2 regions of the Vibrio sp. genome follow, and region 2 is predicted to be linked to the other one. Evidence: predicted binding sites of a transcription regulator. Region 2 holds the regulator's gene; the other holds the start of a gene.

The links. The regulator PurR, encoded in region 2, represses purine synthesis genes. The targets are predictions, from matches to a motif close to TNANGNAAACGTTTNCNTNA.
Region 1: purM (phosphoribosylformylglycinamidine cyclo-ligase) is a predicted target of PurR. The motif match lies at 3,419-3,438, and genes of this name have one in related genera.

What each region holds. Positions count from the first base shown of each region.
Region 1 covers NZ_CFHWOM010000085.1:534-6,211, forward strand. The annotation lists gene AC4MRV_RS20600 (DUF3622 domain-containing protein) at 8-334, shown strand; gene AC4MRV_RS20605 (DUF4250 domain-containing protein) at 407-598, opposite strand; gene AC4MRV_RS20610 (YaeP family protein) at 598-804, opposite strand; gene AC4MRV_RS20615 (tellurite resistance TerB family protein) at 914-1,567, opposite strand; gene purN (phosphoribosylglycinamide formyltransferase) at 1,670-2,311, opposite strand; gene purM (phosphoribosylformylglycinamidine cyclo-ligase) at 2,314-3,354, opposite strand; gene upp (uracil phosphoribosyltransferase) at 3,533-4,159, shown strand; gene rluF (23S rRNA pseudouridine(2604) synthase RluF) at 4,218-5,255, opposite strand; gene smrA (DNA endonuclease SmrA) at 5,350-5,678, opposite strand, start outside.
Region 2 covers NZ_CFHWOM010000062.1:6,819-12,496, forward strand. The annotation lists gene glgA (glycogen synthase GlgA) at 1-400, shown strand, start outside; gene AC4MRV_RS19125 (alpha/beta fold hydrolase) at 566-1,369, shown strand; gene AC4MRV_RS19130 (putative signal transducing protein) at 1,366-1,671, opposite strand; gene AC4MRV_RS19135 (TVP38/TMEM64 family protein) at 1,668-2,363, opposite strand; gene AC4MRV_RS19140 (TfoX/Sxy family DNA transformation protein) at 2,526-3,119, opposite strand; cyclic di-GMP riboswitch class I at 3,321-3,406, opposite strand; gene purR (HTH-type transcriptional repressor PurR) at 3,549-4,556, opposite strand; gene torD (molecular chaperone TorD) at 4,771-5,418, opposite strand; gene torR (two-component system response regulator TorR) at 5,655-5,678, shown strand, end outside.

The DNA of each region.
Region 1 (5,678 bases), on a different contig from region 2:
GAAATAAATGTCTAAAAATCCAAAATTTGCTATCCGTACTTCTGAAAAACGTAACGGTTGGTGTGCAGAGATCACTCGTCAAGTAACTTCACGCAAAACAACAGTATCAAAGCGCGAGTCAGGCTTTGAAACTGAAGCAGATGCTCAAGCATGGGCTGAGAAAGAGCTTGCTGGTTTCATTAAAAACCAAGCTGAGCGTAACGAGCGTAAAGGTGAAGCTCGTAAAGTTCGTGAAGAGCGTGAAGAACGTCTTGCTCAAGAGGCCGCTGAGAAGAAAGCGCGCTACCTAGCTGCAAAAGCGGCACGTGAAGACGAGATGTTTGACGAAGAGTAATCGTTTAAATTGTCATAAAGAAAAACCGCCTCAAACAGGGCGGTTTTTTTGTAACTGAATAGAGGATTTTAATTATCTGAATTGGCCAGCATCAGGTAAGAACTCAAAGCCAGCGTTTGCTAGTTTTGCTTCAAGAGCAGCTTTATCGATATCGAAATAAGCAACCAGCTTGTCCAGATTACCGTCAAAGTCATCACGTAACTTCATGTTAACGATGCTCATTAACATGATGGGATCCATTGTCTCAAAGTTGTCTAAGTTCATTACTTATCCTCAAAATCTGAGATAAGCAGATTAGCAGCAGCGAACGCAGCTTTTTCGCGAGCCTCTTTTGGCAACGACTCATCCGCAGCAATGTCATTGAGCGCCCGCACAGCACATGAGATTGCTTGAGGGATATACGCTTGATCGCCACTTCCAATTTGAGCATAAAGCTCACGAACCAATTCACAACAGCCGTACACTTGCATGGCTAATTCTCCAATAAATGATAACTGCTCTCAAATATACACACTCGACTAGGTAAACTCAAAAGCTAAGCTTGTCCTAGCTCAAGGTGGATAATAAGACGAACAAGAATTAGCCGATATGCAACTGTTCTTCAAGCTGCGTAATAACAGCAGGAGCGAGTTGCAACTGCTTTGCAAGCTCTTGCAGGTAGGCTTTCTCCATAAAGTTTTGTTCATCAATGACAATCAGAGAGGCCAGATATATTTCTGAAGCTTGTTGCGGGGAAGTTGCGAGTCGCGCTATTTCGCCGGGGTCGAGAGGCTTGTTGAGTTCCGAATGCAATAAGCTCTGTATGTCTTGGTCGATTCCGGTCTCAGCAAGCGTGTTCTCTATACGTTCCATTTCTTGTGTATCTACATGGCCGTCTGCTTTTGCTGCTGCGATCATGGCTTTCAAGATCAGTTCGCTATGTATCGGATCATCTTCGCGAAACTCATTTTGAGGTTCAGGAGACGCCTGATTGGTTTGAGAGTCGTTGTATACCTTATAGGCCAACGCGCCAAGCGCAGCGACACCACCAATTTTTAACGCGTTGATCCCCATTTTTTTGCCAAGCTTTTTACTCTTCTTTGAGCCCATTAGAAGGTTCACTAATCCGCCGCCAACTGCGCCTGCACCAAGTGATTTGAGCGTACCTGAGCTGGATTGTTGTTTGAGTTGTTTTTGACCTTGCTGGACTAAATCAGAGTTCAGTGCTTGATTGAGTAAACTTTTAAGATCCATGACTATTCTCCTATGCGTTCAATCTGAATTTACCTAACTCAAGATGAACGAGAGATGAAAAAAAGGCGAGCATAGAGCTCGCCAAATGGATTGAAAACCGTTTTAATCTTGCGCGTAACCATGAATTCCGAGCAATTCGCCGTCAAGGTAGGCTTCTTTTTCATCCTTCATTACTAAGCGCTCTTCAACTAACCATTTAACTACCATAGGGTAGATTTTGTGTTCTTGAGTTTGAACGCGCTCAGTTAGAGTGTCGACAGTATCTTCGTCGAAAATTGGCACTTTAGCCTGCAGAATTACTGGGCCACCATCTAGTTGCTCAGTGACGAAATGGACACTAGTACCATGCTCTTCATCACCGGCGTGGATAGCACGTTGATAAGTGTTAAGGCCTGGGTACTTAGGTAGCAGAGAAGGGTGAATATTGATCATGCGACCCATGTAGTGACGAACGAATTCACCACTTAGAATGCGCATGTAGCCAGCGAGTACGATAACGTCTGGCTTATATTCATCGATCTGCTTCATTAACTCATGGTCAAAAGCATCACGGGTATCGAAGGCTTTAGGGTCAAGGAAGTGTGCCGCAGCACCGGCTTTTTCAGCACGCTCTAAAGCATAGACATTGGCTTTGTTGGAAAATACTGCGGTAACACGACCATCAGTAATGTCCTTGTCACATGCATCAATGATTGCCTGCAGGTTAGAACCGTTTCCTGAAACTAAAACGACGATACTTTTCATGCTTATTTGATCTCTACTTGTTCTTCGCCAGCTGCAGCGTTTGCGATCTCACCAATAACCCAAGCGTTTTCGCCTTCAGCGTTTAATAGCTCAACTGCCGCGTCTGCTTGATCTTTAGGTAGAGCAACAACAAGGCCTACACCACAGTTAAATGTGCGGTACATTTCGTGAGTTGTTACGTTGCCTTTTTCTTGTAGCCATTTGAAGATGATTGGCCATTCCCAGCTGTTACCATCAACAACCGCTTTAGTACCTTCAGGAAGTACGCGTGGGATGTTTTCCCAGAAACCACCACCTGTGATGTGAGAAATCGCGTGGATGTCGTGTTTCTCAATCATTTTCAGTGCTGATTTGATGTAAATCTTTGTTGGTTCTAGTAGGTGCTCACCGATTGTTCGACCTGCTAGCTCTTCGTTTTTGTCTGCGCCAGATACTTCTAGGATCTTGCGGATTAATGAGTAACCGTTTGAGTGTGGGCCGCTTGAACCTACAGCGATAAGTGCATCGCCAGCGGCTACTTTAGTACCGTCGATTACGTCTTCTTTTTCTACAACACCAACACAGAAGCCGGCAACGTCGTAGTCTTCGCCTTCGTACATTCCTGGCATTTCAGCAGTTTCACCACCGATTAGCGCACAACCTGCTTGTACACAGCCGTCAGCAATGCCAGACACTACGTCTGCTGCCGTATCAACATCAAGTTTGCCTGTTGCGTAGTAATCTAGGAAGAACAGCGGTTCCGCGCCTTGAACAATAAGATCGTTCACACACATAGCAACTAGGTCAACACCGATGGTGTCGTGCTTTTTCATATCCAAAGCAAGACGAAGTTTAGTACCCACACCATCAGTACCTGAAACCAATACTGGCTGCTTATATTTAGTTGGCAGTTCACATAATGCGCCAAAACCACCAATACCACCCATTACTTCTGGGCGACGTGTACGTTTTACAGCACCTTTAATACGGTCAACAAGCGCGTTGCCTGCATCGATATCTACGCCAGCGTCTTTGTAGCTAAGAGATGTGTTATCAGCACTCACAGGGAAGTCCTCGGTTTTTAAGTTGGATATGAAAACGGCGCTATTCTAACAGTGGATAAACCTATATAGCAAACGTTTGCGCAAGTTTTTTCTTTTGTCTTAGAGCAAGAAATTGAGAACGAAATCGTTTATAATCTGAAGGTTTGTTTAAAAATCACCACATAAGCCGGAGATGGAAATGAAAGTTGTTGAAGTAAAACACCCTCTTGTTAAGCACAAACTAGGTCTAATGAGAGAAGGTGACATCAGCACTAAGCGCTTTCGTGAGCTAGCCACAGAAGTTGGCAGCCTACTAACGTACGAAGCGACTGCAGACTTTGAAACGGAAAAAGTAACCATTGAAGGTTGGAATGGTCCTGTTGAAGTTGACCAAATCAAAGGTAAGAAGGTAACAGTAGTACCTATCCTACGTGCCGGTTTAGGTATGATGGACGGTGTTCTTGAGCACATGCCAAGCGCTCGTATCAGCGTTGTAGGTATTTACCGCGACGAAGAAACGCTGGAACCAGTACCTTACTTCAACAAGCTAGCGTCTAACATGGACGAGCGTATTGCGCTTGTTGTTGACCCAATGCTTGCAACGGGTGGTTCTATGATCGCAACGATCGATCTTCTTAAAGAGAAAGGCTGTAAAGCGATTAAAGTTCTTGTGCTTGTTGCAGCTCCTGAAGGTATCGAAGCATTAGAAAAAGCACACCCAGATGTTGAGCTGTTCACAGCTGCTATCGATGAGAAGCTAAACGACAAAGGTTACATCGTACCTGGTCTTGGTGACGCAGGTGATAAAATCTTCGGCACGCTATAAGCGGTCGATAGTGAATGATTTAAAAAGGGAGCCGATTGGCTCCCTTTTTGTTTGCTGATTATTTCTTCAAACTTAATGTGCCGCCAGTTTTCGGCTTGCTTGGACGCTGACTATTCTCAGACGCTGGCTTATGGAAAGACTTCCCTTTATTGCCACTCGGCTTACCCTTAAATTCACCTTGCTTACCACTATGACGACCTTTCTTAGAGTTAGGCGCGTGGCGGAACTCATCTGCGTTGCGACCTTTAAAGGTGCGCTGCTTTTGATTACGTCGTGCTTTTGATTCTTGGTTTTCTTCACGGCTATCAAATAGCTTAGCATCGGTTGCGCGACGAATGCGTTTACCTTTGCTATCCATCTTAGACGCTTCTTCTGTGCCGCTTGAGTCTTCACACATAGCTAGAATCTCGGCTACTTCACTATCGCTCAGGTAACGCCATTGACCGTTAGGAATGCCATCTAGAGAGATGTTCATGATGCGAACACGACGTAGCTTGAATACTTCATAGCCTAAGGCTTCACACATGCGGCGAATTTGACGGTTGAGTCCCTGAGTAAGCACAATACGGAACGAGTATTTGGTCTCTTTGGTCACAGTACAAGGTAGCGTTACTGTGTCGAGGATGTTGACGCCTGAAGACATCTTCTTAATGAAGTCATCGCTGATTGGCTTATCAACACGTACTACGTATTCTTTTTCGTGGTTGTTACCGGCGCGAAGAATTTTATTGACGATATCGCCATCGTTAGTCAGGAAAATAAGACCATCAGAAGGTTTGTCTAGACGACCAATCGGGAAAATACGCTTTTTGTGACCAACGAAGTCAACGATATTGCCTGGAATATCACGTTCGGTAGTACAGGTAATGCCGGTTGGCTTATTTAGCGCAATATAAACAGGTTTGTCTGTAGCTGCAGAGATTGGTTTGTTGTCGACTTGAACGTCATCACCAGGTAGGACTTTTGTGCCCATTTCTGGCACTTTGCCATTAATAGTGACACGACCTTGTTCGATTAAACGGTCGGCTTCACGGCGTGAGCAAAAACCAGTTTCACTAATAAACTTATTGAGGCGTTTAGCGTTATCTTGTGACATGTTGTTCTCCTAACGTTTCACAACGGCGGTTGATAGAAAGTGCTGATCAAAACGTCAGCACATCAAGGGCGCGCATTCTAGCACTGGAATATGGTTAACCCAATCGTTTTTGATGGCGTTCGCGTGTTTCGAGTTTTTTCTCTGCACTTTTTCTTAGCAACACGTAAACCGCACCGGTACCACCATGAAAGCGTTGTGCACTATGCACGCATTGTACTTCTTTTATTTGCATCAACCACTGAGCAACAAAGCTTTTCATGAGTGCTGGTGGGTTGGATCGTTCGCCTTTGCCATGCACAATAACGACCGTACGGATGTCCATCTGCATGCATTGTTTGAGGAATTTCACCACTTCATCACGAGCTTGCTCAAGCGTGCGCTTATGTAAGTCTAATCGTGCTTGAATTGGGTATTTGGCAAGGC
Region 2 (5,678 bases):
CAGCGACAAGTTTAAGTTTGTTGAAGCGTACGACAATGGCTTGGCGCATCTCGTTGAAGCTGGCTCCGATTTCTTTTTGATGCCATCTGAATTTGAACCATGTGGTCTAAACCAGATATACAGCATGGCTTATGGCACACTACCTATCGTACGTGGTGTAGGTGGACTTAAAGACAGCGTGAGCGATTACGATGTTGACCCAAATATCGCCACAGGGTTTGTTTTCGACGAGCCAGAGCCAGTGGCTCTGCTTCTGACATTGCAACGTTCACTGTTGCTTTATGCCCAACAACCTAACGAGGTGAAACGAGTTCAATTGTATGCGATGAGTCAAAACTTCTGCTGGAGTAAAGCGGCGGATGAGTATCTATCGCTGTACCACAGTGCGTTGAATGCATAAATAATATACGGTTGAAATGAGGCGTCTTATGACGCCTTTTTTGTATTTTTCTAGTTTTGGACAAGATAAGTTACACGAATTGACATAAGCTGAATTAAAATTGCATCACTTTATGCTAATCTTCGGTTTTCAAAACTCCTTGGCAAAGATAGACAAAACAAAAATATGAGCTCAGAAATGCTGTTTCACAAAACATTTGAACATCCAACGAGTAAAGAGTGGGTGGTGTTTGTGCATGGTGCTGGAGGGAGTTCATCTATCTGGTTTAAACAAATCAAAGCTTATAAGCAGCATTTTAATTTGTTGTTGATTGATTTGAGAGGACACGGAAAATCTAACCAACTGCTTAAAGAATTGATGGCAAATCGATATACCTTTAAAGCGGTAACGCAAGATATCCTCAAAGTGCTGGACCATTTGAAAATCAGGTCTGCTCATTTTGTTGGCATGTCTCTGGGAACCATTATTGTCCGTAATATTGCTGAGTTAGCCTCAGACCGCGTTAAATCAATGGTTCTTGGCGGAGCTGTAACGCGCCTGAACACTCGTTCTCAAGTTTTGGTGAGGTTAGGTAACTTGTGTAAGCACATAGTCCCTTACATGTGGTTATACAGCTTGTTTGCTTATATCGTCATGCCTCAACGAACTCAGAAAGAGTCACGTCACTTGTTTATCCGCGAAGCAAAGAAACTTTGTCAGAAAGAGTTTAAGCGCTGGTTCATCCTGACTGCGGAAGTGAACCCTTTAATGAAATACTTTAAGGATCGTGAACTGCCAATCCCGACTCTCTATTTAATGGGGGAAAGGGACTATATGTTTATAAAGCCTGTAAAAGAAATGGTCGCAGTACATAGTAGAAGTAAGCTATTAGAAATTCCGGATTGCGGCCACGTTTGTAATGTAGAGCGCCCAGATGAATTTAATCAGCACTCAATAGAGTTCATCCAGCAACAAATCCAAACTGCTTAATCGGCGGCTGTCCCGCATTGCCAGCACACACCAAATTGTGACTCATTCATTTCACCGCATTTGACACATAGCCACTCAACACCCGCATCTGACTGCTTAAACTGCTCTATGATTTTAAGCGCTTCAGTTTGTTTATCCGCTTGTAACAGCCAAACATACGGCTCACTATTTTCTCCAAAAGGCACTTCGCCTTGTAAGCCAAAGATACCTTCTCCGCGAACCTCACAATTAATACCTTGGGACCTGAGAAGCTCACAGACTATGTGAGCTTCGGGTGGGTTACTAGCAGAGTAAACCTTCATGATGTAGAGCCATTTTGTGCTGCAGGAGAAGACTTTATCTTAGCCATTACCCATTTGGCTATGACAGGGAATAGGCCCAGCAGAGCAAAAGAAGCTAACACTGATGGAGAGACAATACCCGATAAGCTCTCAATCTGAGCGAGCTGAGTACCCGCATTAAGGTATACAGCAGTACCAGGTAACATACCCAATTGACTCACCACATAGAAACGAGCGACAGAGATTGGTGTCAGTCCCATTAGCAAGTTAATTAGGAAAAATGGGAAGACAGGGATTAGCCTTAGAGAAAAGAGATAAAATGCACCGTCACGCTCCACACCTTGATTGATCGCATTTAACTTATCCCCGAATTTGTCTTGTACCCAGTCTCGTAGCAAGAAGCGACTACTAAGGAAAGCAAGAGTAGCACCAATAGTGCTGGCAAAAGAAACAAGCAGCAAGCTCGTCCAAAAGCCAAACAAGGCGGCACCGAGTAAAGTCACAACCGCAGCCCCAGGGATAGAAAAGGCTGTAATCGCGATATAAGCGACGAAGTAAGTCAGTGCAGCAAAGATAAAATTCTCATTAATGTAGTCAGCTAGCGCTAGTTGCTGTGCTTTGGCATTCTCAAGTGTTAAATATTGGCCAAAGTTCATCGCTAAAAACACGATAAGAGTGACCAGTACTATGCCAATGATCAATTTTTTGTTCATAACAGCGTCCTTATACAATCTGCGCTCAAGGTAACTTGTGCCCTATAGTTACATACTTAAGTAAGTATAGGGAATCATTGATATAGGGAATAAGAACGAGTCATGAAGCAGAAAATTTCCATCAAAAGTAAAAAAGCCAGCATTATGCTGGCTTTTTATCAATCAGTTGGAGAGTTTGCTAAGTAACTCTTGTCGACGAGTTTGAGGTATTACTGACCAGTGCGTACCTTTTATTGCACCTTCTAGCGCCCAAAGTAACTCAACACTGACTTCTGCTGAATGAGAAGACTGAATAGCCTTATAAGCATTGACTGCGCCCGCTTCTTCCAAGGATTCAACGTCGTCAATCCCTGCCTTTTTCAGCATTCTTTCCGTTGCTAATCGCAAGTTAGGTAAATCTTTCAAGCGGTTAGGCTTAGCTTTTGATTGTATCTTTTTCTCTTCTTTTGCCGCTTTTAAAGCTTGTTTAGCAAGCGCTAATGTTCGTTCGGTGTCAGAAGAAAGATCATCAGTTAATGCAAAATATTTGGTTACGACGGGGAAACCGCGTTTTTTATAAACGTATGGTTCCAGCGCAAGGGTTTTAAACTGCTGTGTAAGCTGTTCATCAGCGCGCACGTGCAGTCTGTCATTTACCACCAAGGCAAACATCGTTTCATCTGCGAAAATGCCGAAGCCGCCAAACATTGAACGAGACTTAATTTGACCAAGTTGCTCAAACAGTCTCATTGAGTCTTTTAGTATTGGTTTATCCATGCTGTAATTTCTCGGTGTATATGTATACGCCACCAATTCAGGTCCGAGAGAGTAGCAAAATAATGCAGAAATTTTGTCAGTAAGGTGTCATACAAGAAAACACTTCGTAAAATATCGACGAATTCCATGTCTAGTGCTGTTACGTGTTAAGACGCGTCTAGATTACGAGAAATCTTATTGTACTAGTTTTGCATATTTGCCATCGGCAACCCCGCTGCCTTGTACTAATGACTTAAGGCCGGTGGCTTTGCGTCCCATCCTTTCGGAATGGTTTGCCCTGTTCGTGGCATTAATCGAACTATTTAAGAATAAATAATATTTGAGGTAAGTATCACACTTGGAGTGACTAAATGTGATCTTGGTTCAGTAAATTGATGGGGGTTATGCGTTTGGCTAATCAATAATCATATTGCCAAACGCATATCGTTATTACTTGTTAAGGTTGCGAACCGTACAACGCTCAACAATTTCTGGGTGCATTTCAAAAACGCGTTTTTCGTGTTCTTTGTCCTTTATGCGCTCTAGCAGAATTTCAAACGCATTTTTACCAACACGACGTTTTGGCTGGTGAACTGTTGTTAGTGGTGGAGAGAAGTATTCCGCTAACTCAATATTGTCATAGCCAATGATCGACATGTCTTCAGGAATTTGGATACCTTTCTGCTGTAGGCGGCTCATCAAACCAAGAGCCATAGTGTCATTGAAACAGAATACTGCAGTAGGGCGCTTGTCCATTGCGACGATCTTGTCAGCAGCTAGTACGGCTGTATCACATTCAAAGTTACCTTCGAGGATCCAGTCTTCGTTGACATTGAGTTCGGCCTCTTGCATTGCGCGTCGGTATCCCGCGATACGTTCTTGGCACGCTGCTTTTTCGAAGTGACCACTTAAACAAGCGATGTCACTATGCCCGCGTTCAATAAGGTATTTCGTTGCTAGGTAGCCACCTTCTTCGGAGTTATCGATGATCTTGTCTGCTTGGGAGCTCTCTGGGCCCCAATCCATAACCACTTTTGGAATATCTTTGTGGCGATCAAGCATTTCACTTAACTCTTCAGTTAAGTCAGAACACATAACCAAGATACCATCTACACGCTTTTCAGCTAACATGCGGATGTAATCACGTTGCTTCTCGTAAATACCACCGGTATTACATAGGATCAAAGTATAACCTTGACGGTAACAGTAGCTCTCTACACCATCGATAACTTCAGAAAAGAAAAGGTTGGTTGATTGAGTAACTAACATACCGATGGTACGAGTGCTGTTACATTTCAAGCTACGAGCAACAGCACTTGGTGCGTAATTCAGTTCCTGTACTGCTTCCATGACCTTTTCTTGGGTCGCTTCTGCAACAAAACGTGTTTTATTAATTACGTGAGATACCGTTGTCGTTGACACGCCGGCTAAGCGCGCTACGTCTTTTATAGTGGCCATAAGGTTCTGTCCTGTCGATGACTGCCACGGAACAATATTCCTAAGTTTAGGATAATCTGGCAGAAAGTATCAGAAACACAAAAACCGCTGTTAATTAGCGGTTTGTATTTATTAAATTCATTTTTATCGTTTGCGGTCACGATTCTAGACCGCAAACTGGAGAAGCGCAAATAAAAAGGCTTTTGTTACCGCTTAGGGTCACAAAAAGTAAGGTTTATTCACCTTTTAAGTAGCTCGAGTCGAGCTCTAAGAATGCGACCATCAAGTTCGCGATAGCAGAATAGAAACCAAATTCGTCAATGTTTTTACATTTCGCAGCAAATTGTGGTGTCCAACTTAGTAGGTGATCGCAGATAAATGCATCTTGTGCGGCCAACGCTTCTTCCATTGCACTTTCTTGCTCCAACTCGTTAGAGCGGATGATTAGGTTACCTAAAAAATCAAGCTCGATGGCAATATGGTCTGCGGGCTCATTAAGGTTCTCATCTACCTGCACTCCATATTGTTGGAGCAGCGCTTCAATTTCTCTCGCCGGTTCATCATTCAAGAGACCTGACTTACCGATGTACATTGAAGCGTAAGGCAAAGCTGAGTCTCTATCCGATTTAAGGAACAAATCACAAAAATCTGCTGATAGCTCTAGCTGAGCATCCTCTCGGTCCATTAGGCGGTTCAAAGCGTCAATGACGTCAGAAACGGCAGGTTTTAGTGCTTCGTTCTCACCCAAACCAGTCAGAAATGAGCGAATTTCTGCAGAGTGATACTGATCTAAAGCTTCCTGAGTCAGTTCTTTTGCCATCAGGCTAGAGAGCCACCAGTAGATCTCGGCGCGTTTTTCATTAAATGCTTTAATTTCTTGCATTAGGTTTAACTCCTAAAATAACTGCGGATAGTTTACCCAATAAAAATGAACAGCGGTAACACTGGTTGTGACGAAATAAATGTAAATGTGGAAAAAAGTTAACCGATAGCCTAGGTTTGTCTTGAATCAATAAAAAATCATCTTTCTTGGTTTTAAAGTAACAAATACTAGAAATGTTACTGATTATGAATAGAATACTGGTTAAAACGATGACCAATGTAAAATAAGTGGTGTAAATGAGCTATCACGTATTAGTTGTA